Regions from separate parts of the Mesorhizobium cantuariense genome, predicted to be linked through region 3. Evidence: predicted binding sites of a transcription regulator. Region 3 holds the regulator's gene; each other region holds the start of a gene.
What was found. Region 3 encodes LexA, which represses DNA repair genes until DNA is damaged. Its sites were predicted from a motif close to TGTTCNNNNTGTGTTCNG; they were not measured.
Positions count from the first base shown of each region.

Region 1: ACFOJ9_RS30045 (helicase-related protein) is a predicted target of LexA. The motif match lies at 2,843-2,860, and genes of this name have one in related genera.
Region 2: ACFOJ9_RS16535 (single-stranded DNA-binding protein) is a predicted target of LexA. The motif match lies at 2,605-2,622, and genes of this name have one in related genera.

Region 1 covers NZ_JBHRVD010000001.1:6,143,731-6,151,092, reverse strand. Annotated here, with positions in the region: gene ACFOJ9_RS30045 (helicase-related protein) at 1-2,654, opposite strand, end outside; gene phbB (acetoacetyl-CoA reductase) at 3,384-4,109, opposite strand; gene ACFOJ9_RS30035 (acetyl-CoA C-acetyltransferase) at 4,233-5,411, opposite strand; gene phaR (polyhydroxyalkanoate synthesis repressor PhaR) at 5,711-6,322, shown strand; partial or broken gene ACFOJ9_RS30025 (citrate synthase) at 6,344-7,362, opposite strand, start outside.
Region 2 covers NZ_JBHRVD010000001.1:3,418,900-3,426,261, forward strand. Annotated here, with positions in the region: gene ACFOJ9_RS16515 (MarC family protein) at 1-281, shown strand, start outside; gene ACFOJ9_RS16520 (hypothetical protein) at 300-698, opposite strand; gene ACFOJ9_RS16525 (OsmC family protein) at 1,049-1,471, opposite strand; gene ACFOJ9_RS16530 (DUF2306 domain-containing protein) at 1,519-1,932, opposite strand; gene ACFOJ9_RS16535 (single-stranded DNA-binding protein) at 1,976-2,503, opposite strand; gene ACFOJ9_RS16540 (ArsR/SmtB family transcription factor) at 2,731-3,045, shown strand; gene ACFOJ9_RS16545 (SRPBCC family protein) at 3,042-3,539, shown strand; gene ACFOJ9_RS16550 (ATP-dependent Clp protease proteolytic subunit) at 3,568-4,173, shown strand; gene ACFOJ9_RS16555 (hypothetical protein) at 4,263-4,562, shown strand; gene uvrA (excinuclease ABC subunit UvrA) at 5,282-7,362, shown strand, end outside.
Region 3 covers NZ_JBHRVD010000001.1:3,308,466-3,315,827, forward strand. Annotated here, with positions in the region: gene kynA (tryptophan 2,3-dioxygenase) at 1-493, shown strand, start outside; gene kynU (kynureninase) at 560-1,807, shown strand; gene lexA (transcriptional repressor LexA) at 2,255-2,992, shown strand; gene ACFOJ9_RS15915 (ComEC/Rec2 family competence protein) at 2,986-5,451, opposite strand; gene gltX (glutamate--tRNA ligase) at 5,554-6,978, shown strand; gene gltA (citrate synthase) at 7,164-7,362, shown strand, end outside.

The sequences.
Region 1 (7,362 bases), 2.8 Mb from region 3:
GCGGTTTCCGAAACGGCCACTGAGTCCGATGCCGGCTCCGACCCTTCGACCGCTGCCTCCGCGGCCGCATCGGTTGCCGCGGCTTCCGCCGCTTTGGCCTGCTCGGCTTTTGCAGCCTCTTCCGCCGCCAGCTTGGCCGCCGCCGCTTCGCGGGCGGCATTGTCCTGTGCTTCGAGCCGCGCCTTGACCTCGACTGCCGGCTTCGGCTCGGCACGGTAGCCGAGACCCTTGAGGATCTCTTCCATGTCGTCGGCGGTGGCGCCAAGGATCGACATCATCGGCGGCGTCACCATGAAGGACTGGCCATCATAGGCGCCGTCCGGACGTTGGCCGAGGCCGGGCTTCCAGTTGGTCGCCGGACGGATCAGATCGGCCAGCCGCTCAAGAATGTCGATGCGCACGGCGCGGCGGCCGAGATTGCGGTAGCCGGCGAGCTTGTAGAAGGTCTTGTCGAAGGCCGGATCGATGACCACAGAGGTGCGGCCGGATGCGAGCGCGTGAACCACGTCGCCAAAGCCTGGCTTATCCTTGCCGTCATTCTTCAGCGCCCACAGCAGCGTCACCAGCCCGGCAGGCGCCGGCTTGATCAGCGCCGGCACGAAGACATGGTAGGCGCCGAAGCGCACGCCAAGCCGGCGAAGGGCAGCGCGGCCTTCCTGGTCGAGCGACTTCATCTCCTCGGCGATGTCGCGGCGGTTGATGAGGCCGAAATTCTCGACCAGCTGGAAAGCGATGCCACGACCGATGCCGGAAATCTGGTCGGCATTCTTCAGGTCGACCAGCGACTTCAGCAGCGATTCGATCTGGAAATTGACGAAACGTTCGGCGCGCGCGGCGACCTTGTCGCGCGCCGGGCCGGTCAGTTGTTCGTCGGCCAGCAGCACCAGGCGCGGCTTCAGCGCGTCTTCACCTGAGACCAGCGTGCCGATCGGCGCGCCGATCCAGCGCAGCGTGCCATCCGAGCCGAGCGCGATGTCGCCATTGGCCGAGGCGCCGAAGCGTTCGGCGCGTGCCTCGAATTCGGCGGCCAGCGCCTTCTGGGCAGCGGTGCGCACCGCCTTGGCGTCTTCGCCACCGGCGGTCTGGTCGGCGGTGAAGCGGAACCCTTGCAACTCGCCGACATGGTGGCCTTCGACAAGGACGGTTCCGGTAGGACTAATTTCGGCTTCAGGCATGGTATTTTCTCTAAGGCGCCGCATGAGGACGGAAGTCCTGCGGTCTACGAAGCGTTTCGTCAACCGCTCATGCAGCGCATCCGACAATCTGTCTTCGATTTCGCGCGTCTTTTCCTGCCAGTGTGCCTGATCGGCCAGCCAGCCAGGCCGGTTCGACACGAATGTCCAGGTGCGGATCTGGGCAATGCGATGCGACAGCGTGTCGATATCGCCCTCTGTGGTGTCGGCGCGACGCACCTGCTCGGCCATGTAATTCTCGTCGACATGGCCGTGGCGTGCGAGGTCCGTGTAGATCGAGGCAATGAGGTCGGCGTGCTGGGCCGGCGCGATCTTGCGGTAGTCGGGCAGCGCGCAGGCTTCCCACAGCAGTGCCACGCGTTTGGCGTTGGTGGCAAGCGCGCGGATGTCCTCGTCGCGCGACAGATGCTCAAGCGCCTGTGCGTCGACCGCAGGCAGCGCGCGCGTCAGCCCCTCGACCGGGGCGTTGGTTTCGATCGAGCGCTTCAGCGCATCGAGGCTGGCGAAGTCGAAATGCGCGGTGCGCCACTGCAGCACCTTCACCGGGTCGAAATCGTGGCCTTCGATCTTCTTGACCAGATCCTCGTCCAGCGGGTCGACCTGGCCGGTGACGCCGAAGGTACCGTCGCGCAGATGCCGGCCGGCGCGGCCGGCGATCTGGCCAAGCTCGGCCGCCGTCAGGTTGCGATACTGGAAGCCGTCGAACTTGCGGTTCTGGGCGAAGGCGACGTGATCGAGATCGAGGTTGAGCCCCATGCCGATGGCGTCGGTGGCGATGAGATAGTCGACATCGCCCGACTGGAACAGCGCCACCTGGGCGTTGCGGGTGCGCGGGCTGAGCGCGCCGAGCACGACGGCGGCGCCGCCCTGCTGGCGGCGGATGAGTTCCGCGATGGCGTAGACCTCGTCGGCCGAGAAGGCGACGATCGCCGTGCGCCGTGGCAGGCGGGTCAGCTTCTTGGAGCCGGCATAGGCAAGATGCGACAGCCTCGGCCGCGTCACCACCGAGACACCCCTCAGCAGACGCTGCAGGATGCCGTGCATGGTGGCGGCACCCAGCAGCAGCGTTTCCTGACGGCCGCGCAGATGCAGGATGCGGTCGGTGAAGATGTGGCCGCGCTCGAGGTCGCCGGCCAGCTGCACCTCGTCGATAGCGACGAAGGCGGCGTCGGTCTCGCGCGGCATGGCCTCGACGGTGCAGACCGAATATTTGGCGCCTGCCGGCTGAATCTTTTCCTCGCCGGTGATCAGCGCGACCTTGTGGGCGCCGACCTTTTCGCAGACACGGGCATAGACCTCACGCGCCAGCAGCCTGAGCGGCAGGCCGATGATGCCGCTCTCATGCGCCACCATGCGCTCGATGGCGAGATGGGTCTTGCCGGTGTTGGTCGGCCCAAGCACGGCGGTCACGTCGCGGCCCGACAGGATCAGCGGCTCGGTGTGTTTGGGCTGGATGTTCATTAACCTAGAATAAGGCTTCTGGGACCTGGAAATAAGGCTTTCTGGCCTCTGGTTGTCGGGAGCGTGCCTCAAGTGGCGCGTATGACAGGCGACACATAGGGATTTCGGGCGCGAAGCGAAAGCGGAATATTCCGCCTGTAGGTCGAAGTCGTGCGTGTCAAGCTCCAGATCGTGTGCGGATTGACAGTTGGAACGAGTCTGGAACGAATCAGCGACGAATCAGTGACTCGACCAGATTCAGCTTTTGTTCACGGCTACATGTGGATTTTGCGACCGGGAGTCGCACCACATGCTGAATCGCTGAACTGGCCCGTTTCATGCTAGGCGAGCGTTGCCGTTAACCTTTGCCGATAAACGATCGTAATGGCTTGGCGTGCCTCGCCCAAGCTTATGAAATTGTTTATCTTTCCTAACCGGCATTAACCGTTTGGCAGGCGATTCCGGCTGTCGTCGTTAACGTTCCGCTCAAAGCCAGAACGAATCGGCGACGAATCAGCGATGCCGGAATATTCTTGATTTGTTCACCCCAACATCTTGTGTTGTGAACAACTTATCCACCGAGAATCCACAGGCTTGGGAACAGGTTTCGCACAGGGCAGCGGGTGGCTGTTAACCTCTACGTGCCGGATTGGGTCAGCAGCCGACGAGGACACATCGAAGGACCAGGCTGGCAACGAGAAACGGGCCGGTGTGCCGGCCCGTCGATCTGCCGCTTATATCGCCGCGACCTCAGGCGAAATACTGGCCGCCATTGGCCGTGATGGTCGAGCCGGTGATGAAGCCGGCATCTTCGGACGCGAGGAAGACGACGCAGCGCGCAATTTCTTCGGGCTCGCCGAGGCGGCCTACAGGGATCTGTGGAATGATGCGGTCGTTGAGCACCTTCTCGTCGATCGCCTTGACCATTTCGGTGGCGATGTAGCCGGGGCAGATGACATTGACGGTGATGCCCGCGCGAGCCCCCTCTTGAGCGAGAGCTTTGCTGAAACCGATATCGCCGGCCTTGGCGGCGGAATAGTTGACCTGGCCGGCTTGACCTTTCTGGGCGTTGATCGAGGAGATGGTGATGACGCGGCCGAACTTGCGGTCGCGCATGCCGCCCCACAGCGGATGCGTCATGTTGAAGACGCCGGACAGGTTGGTGTCGATGACCTCTTTCCACTGCTCGCGCGTGATCTTGTGGAACATGGCGTCGCGGGTGATGCCGGCATTGTTGACCAGCACCGAGACGGGGCCGAGATCGGCCTCGACCTGCTTGATGCCGGCGGCGCAGGCGTCGTAGTCGGCGACCGACCATTTGTAGACCGGAATGCCGGTCTCGGCCTTGAATTTCGCCGCCGCGGCGTCATTGCCGGCATAGTTTGCGGCGACCGAATAGCCGACGGTCTTCAATGCGATCGAGATCGCCGCGCCGATGCCGCGCGATCCGCCTGTGACGATTGCTACCTTGGTCATGCGTTCCTCCCTTTGGTCGGGGAGCGAATAGGGAGTAGCGAATAGCGAGCAGGGATTTGATGTCCCGTCGCGCTGACGCCATTCTTCCCTATTCGCTACTCCCTATTCGCTATTCACTTCTCTTCAGAGCGCTTCCACGCACATGGCGACGCCCATGCCGCCGCCGATGCATAGGGTGGCGAGGCCCTTCTTGGCGCCGCGCCGACGCATCTCGAAGACCAGGGTGTTGAAGACGCGGGCGCCCGAAGCGCCGATCGGATGGCCGATGGCGATGGCGCCGCCGTTGACGTTGACGATCGAAGGATCCCAGCCCATGTCCTTGTTGACGGCGCAGGCTTGCGCTGCAAAGGCTTCGTTGGCCTCGATCAGGTCGAGATCGCCGACCGACCAGCCGGCCTTTTCCAATGCCTTGCGCGAGGCGGGAATAGGTCCGGTGCCCATGATCTGCGGATCGACGCCGGCGGTTGCCCAGGAGACGATGCGCGCCAGCGGGGTGATGCCGCGCCTTGCGGCTTCCGCTTCGCTCATCAGCAACGCGCCGGCGGCGCCGTCATTGATGCCGGAGGCGTTGGCGGCGGTCACCGTGCCATCCTTGTCGAAAGCCGGCTTCAGCTTGGTCATGGCGTCGAGCGTGGCGCCGTGGCGGATGTATTCGTCCTGGTCGACGATGGTGTCGCCCTTCCTGCCCTTGAGGGTGACGGCGACGATCTCGTCCTTGAACTTGCCGGCCTTCTGCGCGGCCTCGGCCTTGTTCTGGGAGGCCAGCGCGAACTGGTCCTGGTCGTCGCGGGTGATCTGGAACTGACGCGCGACGTTCTCGGCCGTGTTGCCCATGTGATAACCGTTGAAGGCATCCCACAGTCCGTCCTTGATCATGGTGTCGATCAGCTTGAAGTCGCCCATCTTGACGCCGGCGCGCAGGTGCTGGGCATGCGTCGAAAGCGACATCGATTCCTGACCGCCGGCGATGATCACCTTGGCATCGCCGGTGGTGATCTGCTGCATGCCGAGCGCAATGGCGCGCAGGCCCGAGCCGCAAACCTGATTGAGGCCCCAAGCGGTGGTTTCCTTGGGCAGGCCGGCATTGATCGATGCCTGGCGGGCCGGGTTCTGACCCTGGGCGGCGGTCAGCACCTGACCAAGGATGACCTCATCGACCTCGCCTGGTTCGACACCGGCGCGCAACAGCAATTCCCTGATGACGATGGCACCGAGCTCATGTGCCGGGGTGGCGGCGAAGGCGCCGTTGAAGGAGCCGACCGGCGTGCGCGCCGCACTGGCAATGACGATGGAAGCGGACATTTTCTTCTCCAGACTTCAAGGGTGTTGTTCTGTCGTTGAGGACTTTTCTTGCCCTTTCCCAACCCCAAGTCAAACCGGAAATGGGCATGGCGCCCATGCGCGGCAAGCAGGTCGCGCCTTGCCGTGGCGGCCGTTCGTCCATTGCTGCGCAGCATATTTTGCCTGCTATGCAGCATTTAGTGATCCCGCACTGCACAAACTGCTTGGAATTGTGCGGCTTTTGCGCATATCCTCAAAAAAGGCACAATCGTTATCGGCGGCTTACTCAGAGGCGCGCCGGTGTCCCCGGGAGGATGTAGATGGCCGTTAAAGACGATCCGATCATCATCAAGAAATACGCCAATCGCCGCCTCTACAACACCGGCACCAGCACCTATGTGACGCTCGAGGACCTCGCCGAGATGGTCAAGAAGGGCGAGGAATTCACCGTCCAGGACGCCAAGACCGGTGACGACATCACGCATCCGGTGCTGACCCAGATCATCTTCGAACTGGAGAACAAGGATGGGCAGAACATGCTGCCGATCCCGTTCCTGCGCCAGCTGATCGCCTATTACGGCGACCAGATGCAGATGATCGTGCCGAGCTTCCTCGAACAGTCGATGCTCGCCTTCTCCAAGGAGCAGGAACGTTTTCGCGAGCAGATGAAGGGCGCGCTCGGCAAGTCGCCGCTCGACATGATGAAGATCACCACGCCGATCAAGGCGCTGGAGGAGCAGACGCGCCGCAACATGGAAATGTTCCAGAACGCGATGCGGTTGTTCACGCCGTTTCCGCCGGCTGGCACCGCACCAGCCGCTGCGCCAGCGCCCGAGCCGGCCAGGAAGGAAACGCCAGAAAAACCCGACGACCTTCAGGAACTGAAGGACCAGATCGCGGCCATGCAGCGCAAGCTCGACACGATGTCGTGAGCGCTCAGCGCTCTCGCGATCTTACGGTAGCACTCCCTCATAGCGGCCGCGCGGCCTGATGACACTTCCGCTTGTTATTTGTTCGACCGTGTGCGCGGCCCAGCCGACGCTGCGTGCGAGCGCGAACAGGCGGAACGGTGCATCGCGCGGCAAGCCAAGGCTGCGCGTCAGCGCGGCCAGGCCAAAGTCGATGTTGGGAAGCGCACCGGTCGCGGCAAGGGCAGCGTCGCGCAGCGACGATAGTGCGCCGTCAACCTCGATCACCGACAGCAGCGCCGCCCCCGGGGATCGCCGTCGGGATAGAGTTGATGACCGAACCCCGGCAGCGGCCGGTCATGGCTGAGCCAGCGCCGGATCGTCGCATCGGCGCCATGCCGCGCTGCATCCTCGGCCAGTTGCATCACCGCCTCGCCGGCGCCGCCATGGCGCGGGCCTGACAGTGTCGCGAGCCCTGCCAGCAGGCAAGCGGCCAGCGGCGCGCCGGTCGAGGCTGCGACGCGCGCGGCGAAGGTCGACGCGTTCAGTTCGTGATCGGCAAGCAGGACAAGCGCGCGGCGGATCGCTTGCGCGCCGCCAGCATCCACCGACCAGTCCTGCGCCAGCCGCTGATGGACCGGACCTGATCCCGCCGGTGCGCCCAGCGCGCCGGCCAGCACGCCGACCGCGTGTGCGGCATCGGCATGCAGCGAGGCTGCGTTGCGCCCAAGCGATGGGCGCCCCTGGCCGGCAAGCACGGCAAGTTGCGCAAAGGCCGAGGCCCGGCCCGCTTGATGTTGCGCAAAGGCCGAGGCCCGGCCCGCTTGATAGGGTGCGTCCGGCGACGTTGCTTCGAAAGCCACCGGTTCCGGCAAGGCCCACAGGACGGCAGCGGCTTCTTCCAGTGTGGCGTGCCCGGAGAGCGCTGCGGCGTCCCGCCCGCGATAGATGAGCCGACCGTGCGAGACGGTCGAAATCGCCGTTGCGATCGAGGGCTCGCCCCAGGCAATGGCGCTTTCAGCGATGACTGACGGGCTTCTTCCGCGCGCCCTCCGCGTTGCCAG
Region 2 (7,362 bases), 110 kb from region 3:
CTTTCCCGCTGGCGATCCCGCTGATCGCCGGCCCGGGCGCCATTTCGGCGACAGTGCTGCTCTCCGGCTCGTTCCAGGGCTTTGCCGCGCAGGCGGCACTGGTCGGCATCATCTTCGTCTGCCTCGCCATCACCTATCTGGTGTTCGTGCTGTCGGAACGCATCGACCGCATCCTTGGCCAGACCGGCCGCTCGATCCTGACCCGCCTGCTCGGCGTCATCCTGGCGGCACTGGCCGTGCAGTTCGTGGCGGATGGCATCAAAGCGCTAATGGCGGGCTGACCGATCGACACATCCGATCTAGTGCCGCAGCCGCAGCCGTGGCCGACCGTCATCAATACTGACGTCGCCGCCTTGCAAGGCGTACCAGTTGCCTCGCAAAGCCGGTGCCGCCGCTTCCGTCCAAGCTAGGTGGCCGTTTTCGCCGGTGACATAGCCTGCTCTCTCCAACAACGTCGCCAATCGGGGAACTGACGATTCAAAAACGGCCGGCAGTTCCACGCGCGCTCCTGTGTATCCGTCCGGCAACATCGAGCCGACTGCCTGTTTAAGTTGTTTTTCCGAGTCCCATTCGCCGCTATCGTTCAATACTTTTGCAAACCCGACCAAGAGATACATCGACTGCTCGACTACATCGAGATACGTACTCAAGACATAATCTAGGGACGGAAAAATACGTGACACTTCGTTGGCTGCCACGGCAGCTATGGAATCGACATCGTGTTGAAGTTGATAGTAAGGCCTCATGCTGCCGGGGGATGATCTCGAACTATGGTCCAATGTGCACCGGTCTGCTTGACGGGCTCGGCTATCTCAAGTGCCCAGAGGACGAAAGAAGCCCCCTCAAAGGCCGACGTGAAGTTGTGACAGAAGACACTTCCCTTTCGGCCGACCTCAGCCTTATCTATCTGTTTCCTATCAACAAATTTTCCTTCAGAAGTCAGCTGTATCGGTTCGTTCTGCGCGGCGATTCGCGCTATTTCAGCGACAAGTAGGCCATAGAGTGACGCCTTGGGCGAAGCTGCTATGGACATCGGCCCGACCCTCACTCAAGCAGCAGTGTCGATCACTTCAAAATCATGGGTAATCGTGGCGGTCTTGGCCAACATCGCGGATGCCGAGCAATATTTCTCGATCGAAAGGTCGATGGCGCGTTTGACCTTGTCGCTGGACAGCGCCCTGCCCTTGACGATGAAATGCATGTGGATGCGTGTAAAGACCCTGGGCTCGGTTTCGGCCCGGTCGGAGTCGAGTTCGACGACGCAGTCCTCGATCGCCTCGCGGCCCTTTTCGAGGATATGCACGACATCATAGGCCGAACAGCCGCCGGTGCCGATCAGCACCAGCTCCATCGGGCTTGGGCCCGGCGTCTTGCCTTCCGGTCCGTGCGCTGTTCCGAGCACGACCTTGTGGCCGCTGCCGGATTCGCCGACGAAGGTGCGCTCCTCAACCCATTTTACGCGTGCTTTCACCTGATATTTCCTTCCTTTGGGTCATCCGCCTCAGGGATCAGATAGGATCACGGGCCGGCTCGCGCGACGCCAAAGACGACGTCGTGCATGACCCTGCCCGGCAGCAGCGTGAAGGTGCCGGCGCCGACCAGCGCGAAAACATAGAGCGCAATCATCACCTTGCTGTGCCTGGCGACGCGATGATTGTGGGCGTGCCACACCGCCAGCGGCACGGTGACCAGCACCAGGATCGACAGGAGATGGATCGGACTGAAAGGGCCGACGAGGCGGATCTGATGAATCCAGAAACTCGAGATTGCGATGACCAGCATCAGCGCGGCCCAGACATAACCCGCGATGCGATGACGCGGCGTTCCCTTCGGCAGTGCCAACTGTGTGGCCCCTATCGCCAGTGCGGCGAAGGCCGCAAAGGCATGCCAGGGTATAGGAGCGGGTGCGGCAAGCAGCGGTCCCAGCGACATTGCCCCCTCTCCGGTGGTTGCCCCTCTTTACGATCGACTGTTCTCAGAACGGGATTTCATCGTCCAGTTCGCGCGACGAACCGCCGCCACCGCCGCTCTTGGCACCGCCGCCACCGCCACCGCGATTGAAGCCTTCGCTCGGGCTGGACTGGCCGAAATCGGAACCACGGCTGCTGCCACCACCGGCATAGCCGCCGACCTGGCCGCCTTCGCCCTGTCCGCGCGCGTCGAGCATCTGCAGCTCGCCACGGAATTTCTGCAGCACGACTTCCGTCGTGTACTTGTCGGCACCGGTCTGGTCCTGCCATTTGCGCGTCTGCAGCTGGCCCTCGACATAGACCTTCATGCCCTTCTTCAGATACTGCTCGGCCACCTTGGCGATGCCCTCATTGAAGATGACGACGTTGTGCCACTCGGTTTTTTCCTTGCGCTCGCCGGAATTCTTGTCGCGCCAGCTTTCCGACGTCGCAATGCGGATGTTGACGACCGGCTCGCCCGAGTTCAGGCGACGGATTTCAGGGTCCGCACCGAGGTTGCCGACCAGAATGACCTTGTTGACGCTACCCGCCATGATATTTCTCCGCGCTCATCTGAAACAAATTTTTGTCGCAGCACCTTACAGGCTGCAGGCGTCAGCCGCCTGCCATGGCTGCCTTTACCCACAAGGTTTTTTGTTCCCTTTTCGTTCTTATCTGCATCACCGCTTATTGTCAAGGAATGGCAGCAATGCCGGAGGCCCACATATGGGTTTGAAAAGAACGCTTGCCAAATCAATAAGTGCATACTTATGCTTTGGTCATGATCGAAGCAGAGATTTTCCGGGCCCTGGCCGACCCGACGCGCCGCGCCGTCTTTGAACGGCTCGCCGCCGGCGAGATGAGTGTATCGGAATTGCGCACCGGCATGACGGTGTCGCAGCCGGCGGTGTCGCAGCATCTGGCGGTGCTGCGCGGCGCCGGCCTGGTGGTCGAGCGGCGTGCGGGCCGCAACGCCTTTTACCGCGCCGACCCGCAAGGGCTTGCCCCTTTGCTTTCCTGGATCGAACGCTACCGGACCTTCTGGCCGGAACGCATCGAAAGGCTGAAAGCGGTTTTGAAGGACATGGATCAATGACCCACGAGAGCCAAAGCAACTCCACAGATGCGGATGCGCTTGAGTTCGAGTACGACCTTGCCGAGCCGCCGGAAAAGGTGTGGCGGACCCTGACCGTGCCGGAATTGCTCGCCGCCTGGATGATGCCGAACGACATCAGCCCCGAGATCGGCAACCGTTTTGCCTTCGCCGGACCGAATGCGCCGATCGAATGCGAAATCCTCGACGCCGAGCCCGAACGGCTGTTGCGCTATTCCTGGCGGGAGCGCTTGCAGCCAGGCGATGCGGCGCGGCAGGATCCGCTCGACAGCCCATTGGACAGCATTGTCACCTTCACACTCGCCCGCACGGTTTCCGGCGGCACGCATCTGCGCATCGTCCATGACGGCTTCGCCCGGATGACAGTGCCCGCGGTTGCCATGGCCGGTGCCAGCTGCCGGCTTTCGCTCGACGCAACCGCTTCCCGCAAGCCAATCGCCGCAAACACGCCTCGCCTCTTGCTGCTTGCAGCCTGAGCGACATACACAGCAACGGAGACATACAATGAGCGGCCTTGCCAGTCTGGTGCCGATGGTGATCGAGCAATCGAGCCGCGGCGAACGTGCCTTCGACATCTTCTCACGGCTGCTGCGCGAGCGCATCGTCTTCATCAACGGCGAGATCAACGACGACATCTCGGCGCTGGTCTGCGCGCAGTTGCTGTCGCTGGAATCGGACAATCCCGACAAGGAGATCTCGCTCTACATCAACTCGCCGGGCGGCGTGGTGACCAGCGGTTTCGCCATCTACGACACGATGCAATATATCAGCTGCCCGGTGTCGACCGTGTGCATGGGCTTTGCCGCCTCGATGGGCTCGTTCCTGCTGATGGCAGGCACACCGGGACGTCGGATCTCGCTGCCGAACGCCACCATCCTGCTGCACCAACCGCTGGGCGGGTTCCAGGGCCAGGCCTCCGACATCCAGCGCCATGCCGAGCGCATCGGCCGGACGAAACGGCACATGGCTGAGCTCTACGCGCAGCATTGCGGCCGTACCTATGAAGAGGTCGAGCGCACGCTGGATCGCGATCACTTCATGACGGCCCGAGAGGCCCAGGCCTGGGGCATCGTCGACCACGTTTTCGACACGCGCAAAAAGGCGGCGTAAAGACAGGGGCCTATCCGGCTCCTGCCGGTTGCCGAAGATTTGACGATGCTGGTCTGGTCCCGTCGCCGGCACGTCACTATAGTCCTGAGATGACCGACACTCATCCGCCCAGACCATTGCACCGCATCATCGCCGTTGTGGTGCTCGCTTTTGCCGGCCTCGTGAGCGGAGCGGCTTTTGCCGAGGACAGTTCGCCGGCGCAGAAAGGCACCCTGCCCGGCGTGACCGGCGACTATCGCATCGCCAAGCCGGCTCCCAAGCCCGAACCCGATGACGCGTTTCCCAGCAACGGCAACGGTCAGTTCAAGATCGGCGATACGGACGTCAGGATTTCCGGCAGCATCACCGTCGATGTCGGCGCCGGCTCAATCGGTCTGCCGCGCCACTGATAGTGCGTATGTGCCGGCGTGCTGCGCCTATCGCCAACAAGACAATCCGCACATAAAAATGGCCCCGCCGTGCTTTGCGCGAACGGACGGGGCCTTTTTGGATCTCAAATCCAATTTTACCGGGAGTGTACTGCCGGCGTTTGATTTCGGATGCACCGCGGCATTCAGCCGACGATCCGACTAGCAGTCTCTAATTTTTACGGGATATGGCAGGTCACGGTTTGTCGGGTGGCGCAAACGCTAAACCCTGGCACTTATGCCTGCCGCGGCTCCAGTGACAACTGGAACCCTAGGGGACGATCCGGTGGCGTCATAGCTCCGCTCCTCTGTCCGTTGCGATTGTTGTCAATTCGAAGCACAAATCGCGAATGCCTGCGGCGTCTCGCAGGCCGCCTCTGCGCGGCGAGACCATCGAAAGACGGCCGGCTTCGTTGACTGCTGGAGACTGCGCCCCTGAGTCCGTGGCGTCAACCATCAATAGCCGGTTACCGAAAAATGTGATCGCTGGGAGGTTACGTGCAAGTCAGTTTTTGCACAGCTTTGTCAGGAGCGTGTTCGGCCTTTGTTCTTTCCGCTTGCCCGTTCACGCGAAAGACGCTTAAACGCTTTTGTCGGGAATTGTGGCGTCTCTCGACGTGGCGGCAAAACTACCTACATAGGGGATGGCCGGGAAAACCCGCCATTCCAGGAAATTCCAGATTCTGAGGCGGCGACCGGCGATGGCCGACCATAAATATCTTTCCATTCGCGGGGCGCGCGAACACAATCTGAAGAATGTCGATCTCGACCTGCCGCGTGACAGCCTGATTGTCATGACCGGCCTGTCGGGTTCCGGCAAATCGTCGCTCGCCTTCGACACCATCTACGCCGAAGGCCAGCGCCGCTATGTCGAAAGCCTGTCGGCCTATGCCCGGCAATTCCTCGAAATGATGCAGAAGCCTGATGTCGACCAGATCGACGGCCTGTCGCCTGCCATCTCGATCGAGCAGAAGACGACCTCGAAGAACCCGCGTTCGACCGTCGGCACCGTCACCGAAATCTACGACTACATGCGGCTTCTGTTCGCGCGCGTCGGCATCCCCTATTCGCCGGCCACCGGCCTGCCGATCGAGAGCCAGACGGTTTCGCAGATGGTCGACCGCGTGCTGGCAGTCGAGGAAGGCACGCGCCTGTTCATCCTGGCGCCGATGGTGCGCGGCCGCAAAGGCGAGTACCGCAAGGAACTGCTGGAACTGCAGAAGAAGGGCTTTCAGCGCGTCAAGGTCGACGGCGTCTTCTATGAGATCGCCGACGTGCCGGCGCTCGACAAGAAGTACAAGCATGACCTCGACGTCGTCGTCGACCGTATCGTCGTGCGCGGCGATCTGGCAACGCGGCTTGCCGACTCCATCGAAACCGCGCTGAAGCTGGCCGAAGGGCTGGCGGTCGCCGAATTCGCCGACAAGCCGCTCGATTCCAGCCAGACCGGCGAGGATTCGGTCAACAAGTCGAAGAACGAGACGCATGAGCGCATCCTGTTCTCGGAAAAATTTGCTTGCCCGGTCTCCGGCTTCACCATTCCGGAAATCGAACCGCGGCTGTTCTCGTTCAACAACCCGTTCGGTGCCTGCCCGACCTGTGACGGGCTCGGCAGCCAGCGCGCCATCGACGGCAATCTGATCGTGCCCGACGAAAACATCTCGCTGCGCGACGGCGCCGTCAGCCCGTGGGCCAAGTCGACCTCGCCCTATTACGCGCAGACGCTGGAAGCGCTGGGCAAAGCCTTTGGCTTCAAGCTCGGCGACAAGTTCAAGGATCTGACCGAAGAGGCAAAGGAAGCCATCCTGCGCGGCACCGGCGAGCGCGAGATCACCTTCCAGTACGATGACGGCCTACGCTCCTACAAGACGACGAAAACCTTCGAAGGCGTCATCCCCAATCTCGAGCGGCGCTGGAAAGAGACCGAATCCGCCTGGATGCGCGAGGAAATCGAGCGCTTCATGTCGGCCACGCCTTGCCCGGTCTGCAAGGGCTATCGGCTGAAGCCTGAGTCGCTGGCGGTGAAAATCGCCGGCAGGCACATCGGCGAAGTCACCGAGCTTTCCATCCGCAAGGCCGACCAGTGGTTCACCGACCTGCCGGCGTCACTCAACGACAAGCAGAACGAGATCGCGGTGCGCGTCTTGAAGGAAATCCGTGAGCGGCTGCGCTTCCTCAACGATGTCGGGCTCGACTATCTGACCCTGTCGCGCAATTCCGGCACGCTGTCGGGTGGCGAGAGCCAGCGCATCCGTCTGGCGTCGCAGATCGGCTCCGGCCTCACCGGCGTGCTCTATGTGCTGGATGAGCCATCGATCGGCCTGCACCAGCGCGACAATGCGCGCCTGCTCGATACGCTGAAGCATCTGCGCGACATCGGCAACACGGTGATCGTCGTCGAACATGACGAGGACGCCATCCTGCATGCCGACTATGTCGTCGACATGGGCCCGGCTGCCGGCATCCATGGCGGCGAGATCATCGCCCAGGGCACGCCGCAGCAGGTCATGGCCAATCCCAATTCGATCACCGGCAAATACCTGTCGGGCGCGCTTGAAGTGGCGACGCCCGGCGCCAGGCGTGAGGCGAAGAAGAACCGCCGCCTGAAGATCGTCGGCGCACGCGGCAACAATCTGAAGAACGTCACTGCCGAAATCCCGCTCGGCACCTTCACCGCCGTGACCGGCGTGTCGGGCGGCGGCAAGTCGACCTTCCTGATCGAGACGCTGTTCAAGGCGGCCTCGCGCCGCATCATGGGCTCGCGCGAACATCCGGCCGACCA
Region 3 (7,362 bases):
GCTCGGCCAATCCTCGGGGTTCCAGTCCTGGCAGTATCGCGCCATCGAATTCATGGCCGGCAATCGCAACCTGGCCATGCTTGGGCCGCACAAGCACCGGCCGGAGCTCAGCGGAAAGCTGGAGGCGATCCTGGCCGAGCCATCGCTCTACGACGAAGCACTGCTGCTTTTGGCGCGCAATGGGTTCGACATCGGCGCCGATGCCAGGCGCACGGACTGGCGGGAGACGCGAACCGAGAATGAAGAGGTCCTGGTCGCCTGGCAGACCATCTACCGCGATCCGCAGCGCTACTGGATGTTCTACGAACTGGCTGAGAAGCTGGTCGACTTCGAGGACTATTTCCGCCGCTGGCGCTTCAACCACGTCACCACGGTCGAGCGCATCATCGGCCTGAAACGCGGCACCGGCGGCACGTCGGGTGCTTCGTATCTGAAGAAGATGCTCGAGGTCGTGCTGTTCCCGGAGCTGTGGACCGTCCGCACCCGGCTCTGACAGCGTCAAATGAAAACAGGGACGCGCTGTGGCGGGAAACCCTTCGCGAACAACCGAGGACTGACCATGAGTGGAATTCCTGATCTCGCTGCAATCGAAGCGATGGATGCGACGGATCCGCTGCGGGCCATGCGCGATCGTTTCATTCTGCCGGACGGGGTGATCTATCTCGACGGCAATTCACTTGGGGCAGCGTCGCATGCCGTTTTCGGCGAGCTGCAGCAGGCGGCGACCCAGGAATGGGCCCAGGATCTCATCCGGGCCTGGAATACGGCCGGATGGTTCGAGATGCCGATCGAACTCGGCGATCAACTCGGACGCCTGATTGGAGCCGCGGCCGGCCAGACCGTCGTCTGCGATACGACGTCGACCAACATCTACAAGGTGTTGCATGCTGCGCTGGAGATGCGGCCAGGCCGGTTGGCCATCGTCGCCGAGGGTGACAGTTTTCCCACTGACCTGTACATCGCCGAAGGCGTGGCCTCGACCCGAGACGGCGTCCTGCTGCGCCTCGCGGGCGTCGACGCGCCAACCATCGAAGAGCTGATCGACGAAAGCGTCGCGGTGGTGCTGGTCAACCACGTCAACTACAAATCGGGTGAACTGCGCGACATGGCGGCGCTGACGCGCAAGGCTCATGCGGCCGGAGCGCTGATCGTCTGGGATCTCTGCCACACCGCCGGCGCTCTGCCGGTCGAACTCGACCAAGCAGATGCCGATTTCGCCATCGGCTGCACCTACAAGTATCTTAACGGCGGTCCGGGTGCGCCTGCCTTCATCTATGCCGCGCAGCGTCACCACGGCGAGATCAGCCAGCCACTCAGCGGCTGGTGGGGCCATGCGCGGCCCTTTGCCTTCGAACGGGGGTATGTGGCCGGCACCGGCATCCGCCGCTTTCTGTGCGGCACGCAGCCGGTCCTGTCGATGCGGGCGCTCAAAGGTGCGCTTGCCATCTGGAACGACGTCGACATGGCGGCCTTGCGAAAAAAGAGCGTCGCGCTGACCGAACTGTTCATCCAACTCGTCGAAGCAAAGTGCGGCGCCTATGGTCTCACGCTGGAAAGCACTCGCGACGCGACCAAACGCGGCAGCCAGGTGTCGTTCCTTCACGATCATGGCTATCAAATCATGCGGGCGCTGATCGAGCGCGGGGTGATCGGTGACTTCCGCGCGCCGTCGACCATCCGTTTCGGCTTTACGCCGCTCTATGTCGGCTACAGGGATGTGTGGCTGGCGGTTGAGGCGCTGGAAGACATTCTGCGCACGGGTGCATGGCAGGATCAGCGTTTCGCCGTCAAGGAGGCCGTTACCTGACGCAGCCGTCTCGACGATCCGTTGTCGCCGGCCTCACCTCCTGGTCGGATGTCCGAGGGACGAATTTCCAGCTCACAAATGCGTTCCCCGCCGGGTGCCGCGCTGGCTGCAATAGCTAACCAAGGTTGGCATTTTGGCTTCGTTTCGTTCACGGTAAACGAACGCCCGGAAAGCTGAAAATGCCCCCGGTCGCGGGTCCACCGGCGGCTGATGCCAACCCTAGGGCCGAGGATGGGCCACAGCCCATTAACCATAATAATTTCAATGCCGGCAAGCGCATTATGGCGGCGCGCAATCGTGATGGCGGCCCGCTGGCAACCGCCGAATAATTTCGACCCCCTTAATAAATTCATTAAACTTTAAACAGTTGCAGAACACAACTGGAACAGATAGTGTTTGTTCTGGGTTTGTTTTCTGATTCTGGTTTCAGGTACCCTGGGGGCCGCTATGCTGACGCGCAAGCAACACGAACTGCTGATGTTCATCCATGAACGCCTGAAGGAAAGCGGCATTCCGCCATCCTTCGACGAGATGAAGGAGGCGCTCGACCTTGCCTCCAAATCCGGGATTCATCGGCTGATCACGGCGCTGGAGGAACGCGGCTTCATTCGCCGGCTGCCCAATCGGGCACGCGCGCTGGAAGTGTTGCGGCTGCCGGACTCGATTGCGCCCGGCCTCAACGCGGCAAGAAAGTTCTCTCCCAGCGTCATCCAGGGCAGTCTTGGTCAAGGCGGCCTTGGCCGGCAGATCAAGCCGGCGTCTTCGCGGATGCCTTCGGCCGGCAATGACGACGACGTGGTCTCCGCCGTGTCGATCCCCGTGATGGGCCGCATCGCCGCCGGTGTGCCGATCGATGCCATCCAGCATCAGACACATTCGATCTCGGTGCCGCCGGACATGATCATGGGCGGCGAGCACTATGCCCTGGAGGTCAAGGGCGACTCGATGATCGACGCCGGCATCTTCGACGGCGACACCGTCATCATCCGCAACGCCGATACGGCGAGCCCCGGCGAAATCATCGTGGCGCTGGTGGATGAAGAGGAAGCGACGCTGAAGCGGTTCCGCCGCAAGGGTGCCTCGATTGCCCTTGAAGCCGCCAACCCGGCCTATGAAACGCGTATTTTCGGACCGGACAGGGTTAAGGTGCAGGGCAAGCTCGTCGGCCTGATCCGCCGCTACTGAGGCAGTTGCGGGCTGACCACTGGCTTCTCGGGCCTCTTGAAGGGCGGCAGTCCCCTCGCCTCGCGTGAGAATTTGCGCTGCGCGTGCCAGGGTCGATATGGCCTATCCACCGCGAAGCTGGCCGTCGCCGGTGTGGTTGCCGATTGGCGATCGAAGAAGACGGCCGCACTGCCTTTGCGAGCCAGTTGCCGCTTGGTGATGACGAGAACCAGCGGGTTGTGACAGGCGTCATAGGCGGTGGCGTCATTGATAACGATCAACTCGGCGAAGCCGCAGGCTTTCCAAGTGTCCTTGCGGTCTTCGACATAAGCAATGATGGCACCGGACGGATGCTTGGCCAGACAAACGCCTGAAGTGCAATAGAACGGCGATCCCGGCGGCAGTTCTGTGGCATCCGCGATCTCGAATTGTCCGTCGCCCTTGTCAAACACCTCCGGCACGACAACGGTTTCGGATGTCAGCGCACGTTTCCAGTTGTCGACGGTGAATTCGTTCGGCCTTGCCCGGCTGACCGCGAGTTCGCCGCCACCAATCGGCAACGCAACCAGCCGTGCGTCCTCCGAGATCAGCACATCCGGCGCGCGCGTATCCGAGACGGTCAGCAGGCCGGCAAGCGCGAAGGGAAGGGCTGCGAGCCGCAGCCATGTCGTCGCCATCGTCGCGATGACCAGGGCAATGGTCACCAGCAGGACAGACTGCTGCGAAATCAGCCCAACCCCATCGACAGGCGAACGCTCGGATATCCAACCCGATATGGCGATCATCACCGTCAGGCCCTTGCCCATCAGGTAGAGGGCTGGCCAGTCCAATCCGAACGGCATCAGCAGCGCGCTGGCAACGCCTAGAAACATGACCACTGTCACGATCGGCATGACTGCCAGATTGGCGAACAGGCTGAGCGGCGACACACGCTGAAAATGCCAGATGGCAAACAGCGCTGTGGCGCTGCCGGCGATGATGGAGGTCACGGCAAGGCCGCCCGCCGCCAGCATGAACTTTCGTGTCAGGAAACTTGGCAAGGATCGCTTTGGCGGCGGCGGTCTCGTTTTCCCCGCGCGATGATCCGACCAGCCGGCATAGGCACCGACAAGTGCTGCGGTCGCGGCGAACGACATCTGGAAACTCGGGCCGACCACCTCGTGCGGCGACACCATAATGACGGCGATCGCCGAAATCGCCAGATTGCGCATGGTGAGTGCTGCCCGATCGAACAGCACGGCAATCAGCATCACCGCCAGCATGATGAAGCTGCGCTCGGCGGCAACGACGACGCCGGAGATGATGAGATAGGCGGCGATCGAGAACAATGCCACTGCGGCGGCATATTTCTTGACCGGACGACGCGCGGAAAAGTCCGGAAACAAGGCGAAGGCACCGCGCAGCAACCCCATGATGGTGCCGGCGACCAGCGCCATGTGCAGTCCGGAAATGGAGATGATGTGGTAGATGCCGGTACGCCGCATCGTTTCATTGATTTCATCGGGAATGCCGGCGCGCACGCCGACGATCAGCGCCGCGGCGATCTCGCCTTCGGCGCCGCCGACGCTGCCCCTGATGTGGTCGGCAATGCCTTCACGGGCTTTTTCTATCCTTGAGGAAAGGTGGGCCGACAGCGGCATGTCGTCGTCATCGGTGACGGCAAGTTTTGGATTGCCGAGAAAGAACCCGCTGCCGCCGATGCCGGCGAAATAGCTGTCGAAGGAGAAGTCGTAGCTGTCCGGCCGCACCGGCCCGGTCGGCGGCAACAGCTTGACGTAGCCGGTGATGAGGGAGCCGGCGGTCATGCCGTCCGGGATCTTGCGTGCCGAAAGCCGCACCCGCTTCGGCGCATAGCGCAATTTCGGCCGAGCGGTCGACGTCACGTCGATGGTCAGCCGGATACGACCGCTCTCCATCCGGTCGAGCGAGACGACGCGGCCGGTGACTTGCGTCGAGATTTCCGAGCCCAGCATCTGCGTGCCCGCGCGCCACGTCTCGACCTTTGCGGCGAGCAGCCCGAGCGCGCACAAAAGCGCGGCCATGAAGCACAGATGGGTTTTCGGCCAGGAACGCGAGACCAGCGCACAGAGCGCCGCGAGGGCGACGAACGCGACCGGTTTCGCAAAGTCGGGCTCTGCCGTCAGCGAAAAATAGCCGATCGCTCCGCTCGCCAGGCAGACAGGAACCAGCAGGAAGGCCACGCCGCGGTCGAGTTCCAGGCTCGCCGCCGCCGCCACGCTGCGGCGCAGGCGAGGCAGCGATACCAGGCCGATCTGCCGGTGCAGGCGCGCGATCCTGCCGGTTTCGGCAACTGGAACAGGGGCCGAGACATCCGCGTGTAACGGCGCCTTGCCCGAATCCGGCACGAGGGGCGATGGCGGCAGCAATGAAGCCGGCAGCGGCGTCGCAAACAGGGAGCGCTCGCTGACGCCAATGACAGCGTCCTCGCCCCGATCCGAACCCCGGCCTCGTTCAGCCATCGGGTCTGCCCCTTGCGCCCTCGACACCCTATGCTACATGAACGCCGGGCGCGCGAAAGTCCGCGCAACCGCACCCCGCTTCAGATGGTTTTTGAGAGTTCCATGTCCGACAAGGTCGTCACCCGTTTTGCCCCCTCGCCCACCGGCTATCTGCACATAGGCGGCGCGCGCACGGCGCTGTTCAACTGGCTGTATGCAAAGCATACCGGCGGCACGATGCTGCTGCGCATCGAGGACACCGACAGGGAGCGTTCGACAGATGCTGCCACCGCAGCCATCCTCGAGGGGCTTTCCTGGCTTGGCCTTAGCTGGGACGGCGAGCCGGTGTCGCAGTTCGAGCGTGCGCCGCGCCACCGCGAAGTGGCCGAGGATCTCGTGCGCATGGGCAAGGCCTATTATTGCTATGCCACGCCGGCCGAGCTGGAGGCGATGCGCGAGGCGGCCAGAGCCAAGGGCCTGCCGCCCCGCTATGACGGCCGCTGGCGTGACCGCGACCCCTCAGAGGCGCCTGCAGGCGCCAAGGGTGCCATCCGCATCAAGGCGCCGACCGAGGGCGAGACGGTGGTGCACGACCGTGTCCAGGGCGAGGTGCGCTTTCCCAACAAGGATCTCGACGATTTCATCATCCTGCGTTCGGACGGCAACCCGACCTACATGCATGCCGTCGTCGTCGACGACCATGACATGGGCGTCACCCACATCATCCGTGGCGACGATCATCTCACCAACGCCGCCCGCCAGACGGTGATCTACAACGCCATGGGCTGGAACGTGCCGTCCATGTCGCATATCCCGCTGATCCACGGCGCCGACGGCGCCAAGCTGTCGAAGCGGCACGGCGCGCTTGGCGTCGAGGCATATCGCGCCATGGGCTACCTGCCAGAGGCGTTGCTGAACTACCTGGCGCGCCTCGGCTGGAGCCATGGCGACGACGAGATCATGTCGATCAAGGACATGATCTCCTGGTTCGACATCGGCGACGTCAACAAGGGTGCGGCCCGCTTCGATTTCGCCAAGCTGGAGGCGATCAACGGCGTCCATATGCGCCGCATGAGCGATGCCGAGCTGTTCGATGTCTTCATCGCCACTCTGCCCTATCTCGAGGGTGGCCCGGCGATGGCAGCGCGCCTGAACGACGCCAACAAGGCACAGCTGCTGGCAGCCCTTCCGGGCCTGAAGGAGCGCGCCAAGACGCTTGTCGAACTCGTCGATGGCGCAGCCTTCCTGTTTGCCACGCGACCGCTGCCGGTCGACGACAAGGCGGCCCTTTTGCTCAATGACGATGCCCGCAAGATCCTGCGCGGCGCTCACGAAGCTTTGAACGGGCTTACAAGTGACTGGACGGCCGCTGCAGCGGAGGCCGCGATCCGCGAGGTTGCAGTGGCCGGTGGCCACAAGCTCGGCGCCGTGGCCCAGCCTTTGCGCGCCGCTTTGACCGGCAAAAGCACCTCGCCGGGCGTGTTCGATGTGCTTGCCGTGCTCGGTCGCGAGGAAAGCCTGGCGCGCATAGCCGATCAAATCGATTAGGAGCAAACTGGCCCAAGAAGATTGGCATTGAAAGGCGGGTTTCGCAGTGCAACATTAGGCCTTGGCCCAATCTGGCACGCACCTCCTTAAATGCGGTGGCGAATACGCGCATTGCGGTGATTTCGACGTGTCGCTTTGCAAGAATTTTGCCTTTGCCGGCATGAGGAAACAAGAAGGAGTTTGCAATGACCGAAGCTGCGAAAAAACTGGATTTGGGCGGCAAGACCCAGGAGGCCACGGCAACGCTTGAATTTGCCGGTAAGACCCACGAATTCAAGGTGCGAAGCGGTTCGGTCGGGCCTGATGTCATCGACATCGCCTCGCTCTACAACACCACCGGCGCCTTTACCTACGATCCCGGCTTCACCTCGACGGCAAGCTGCG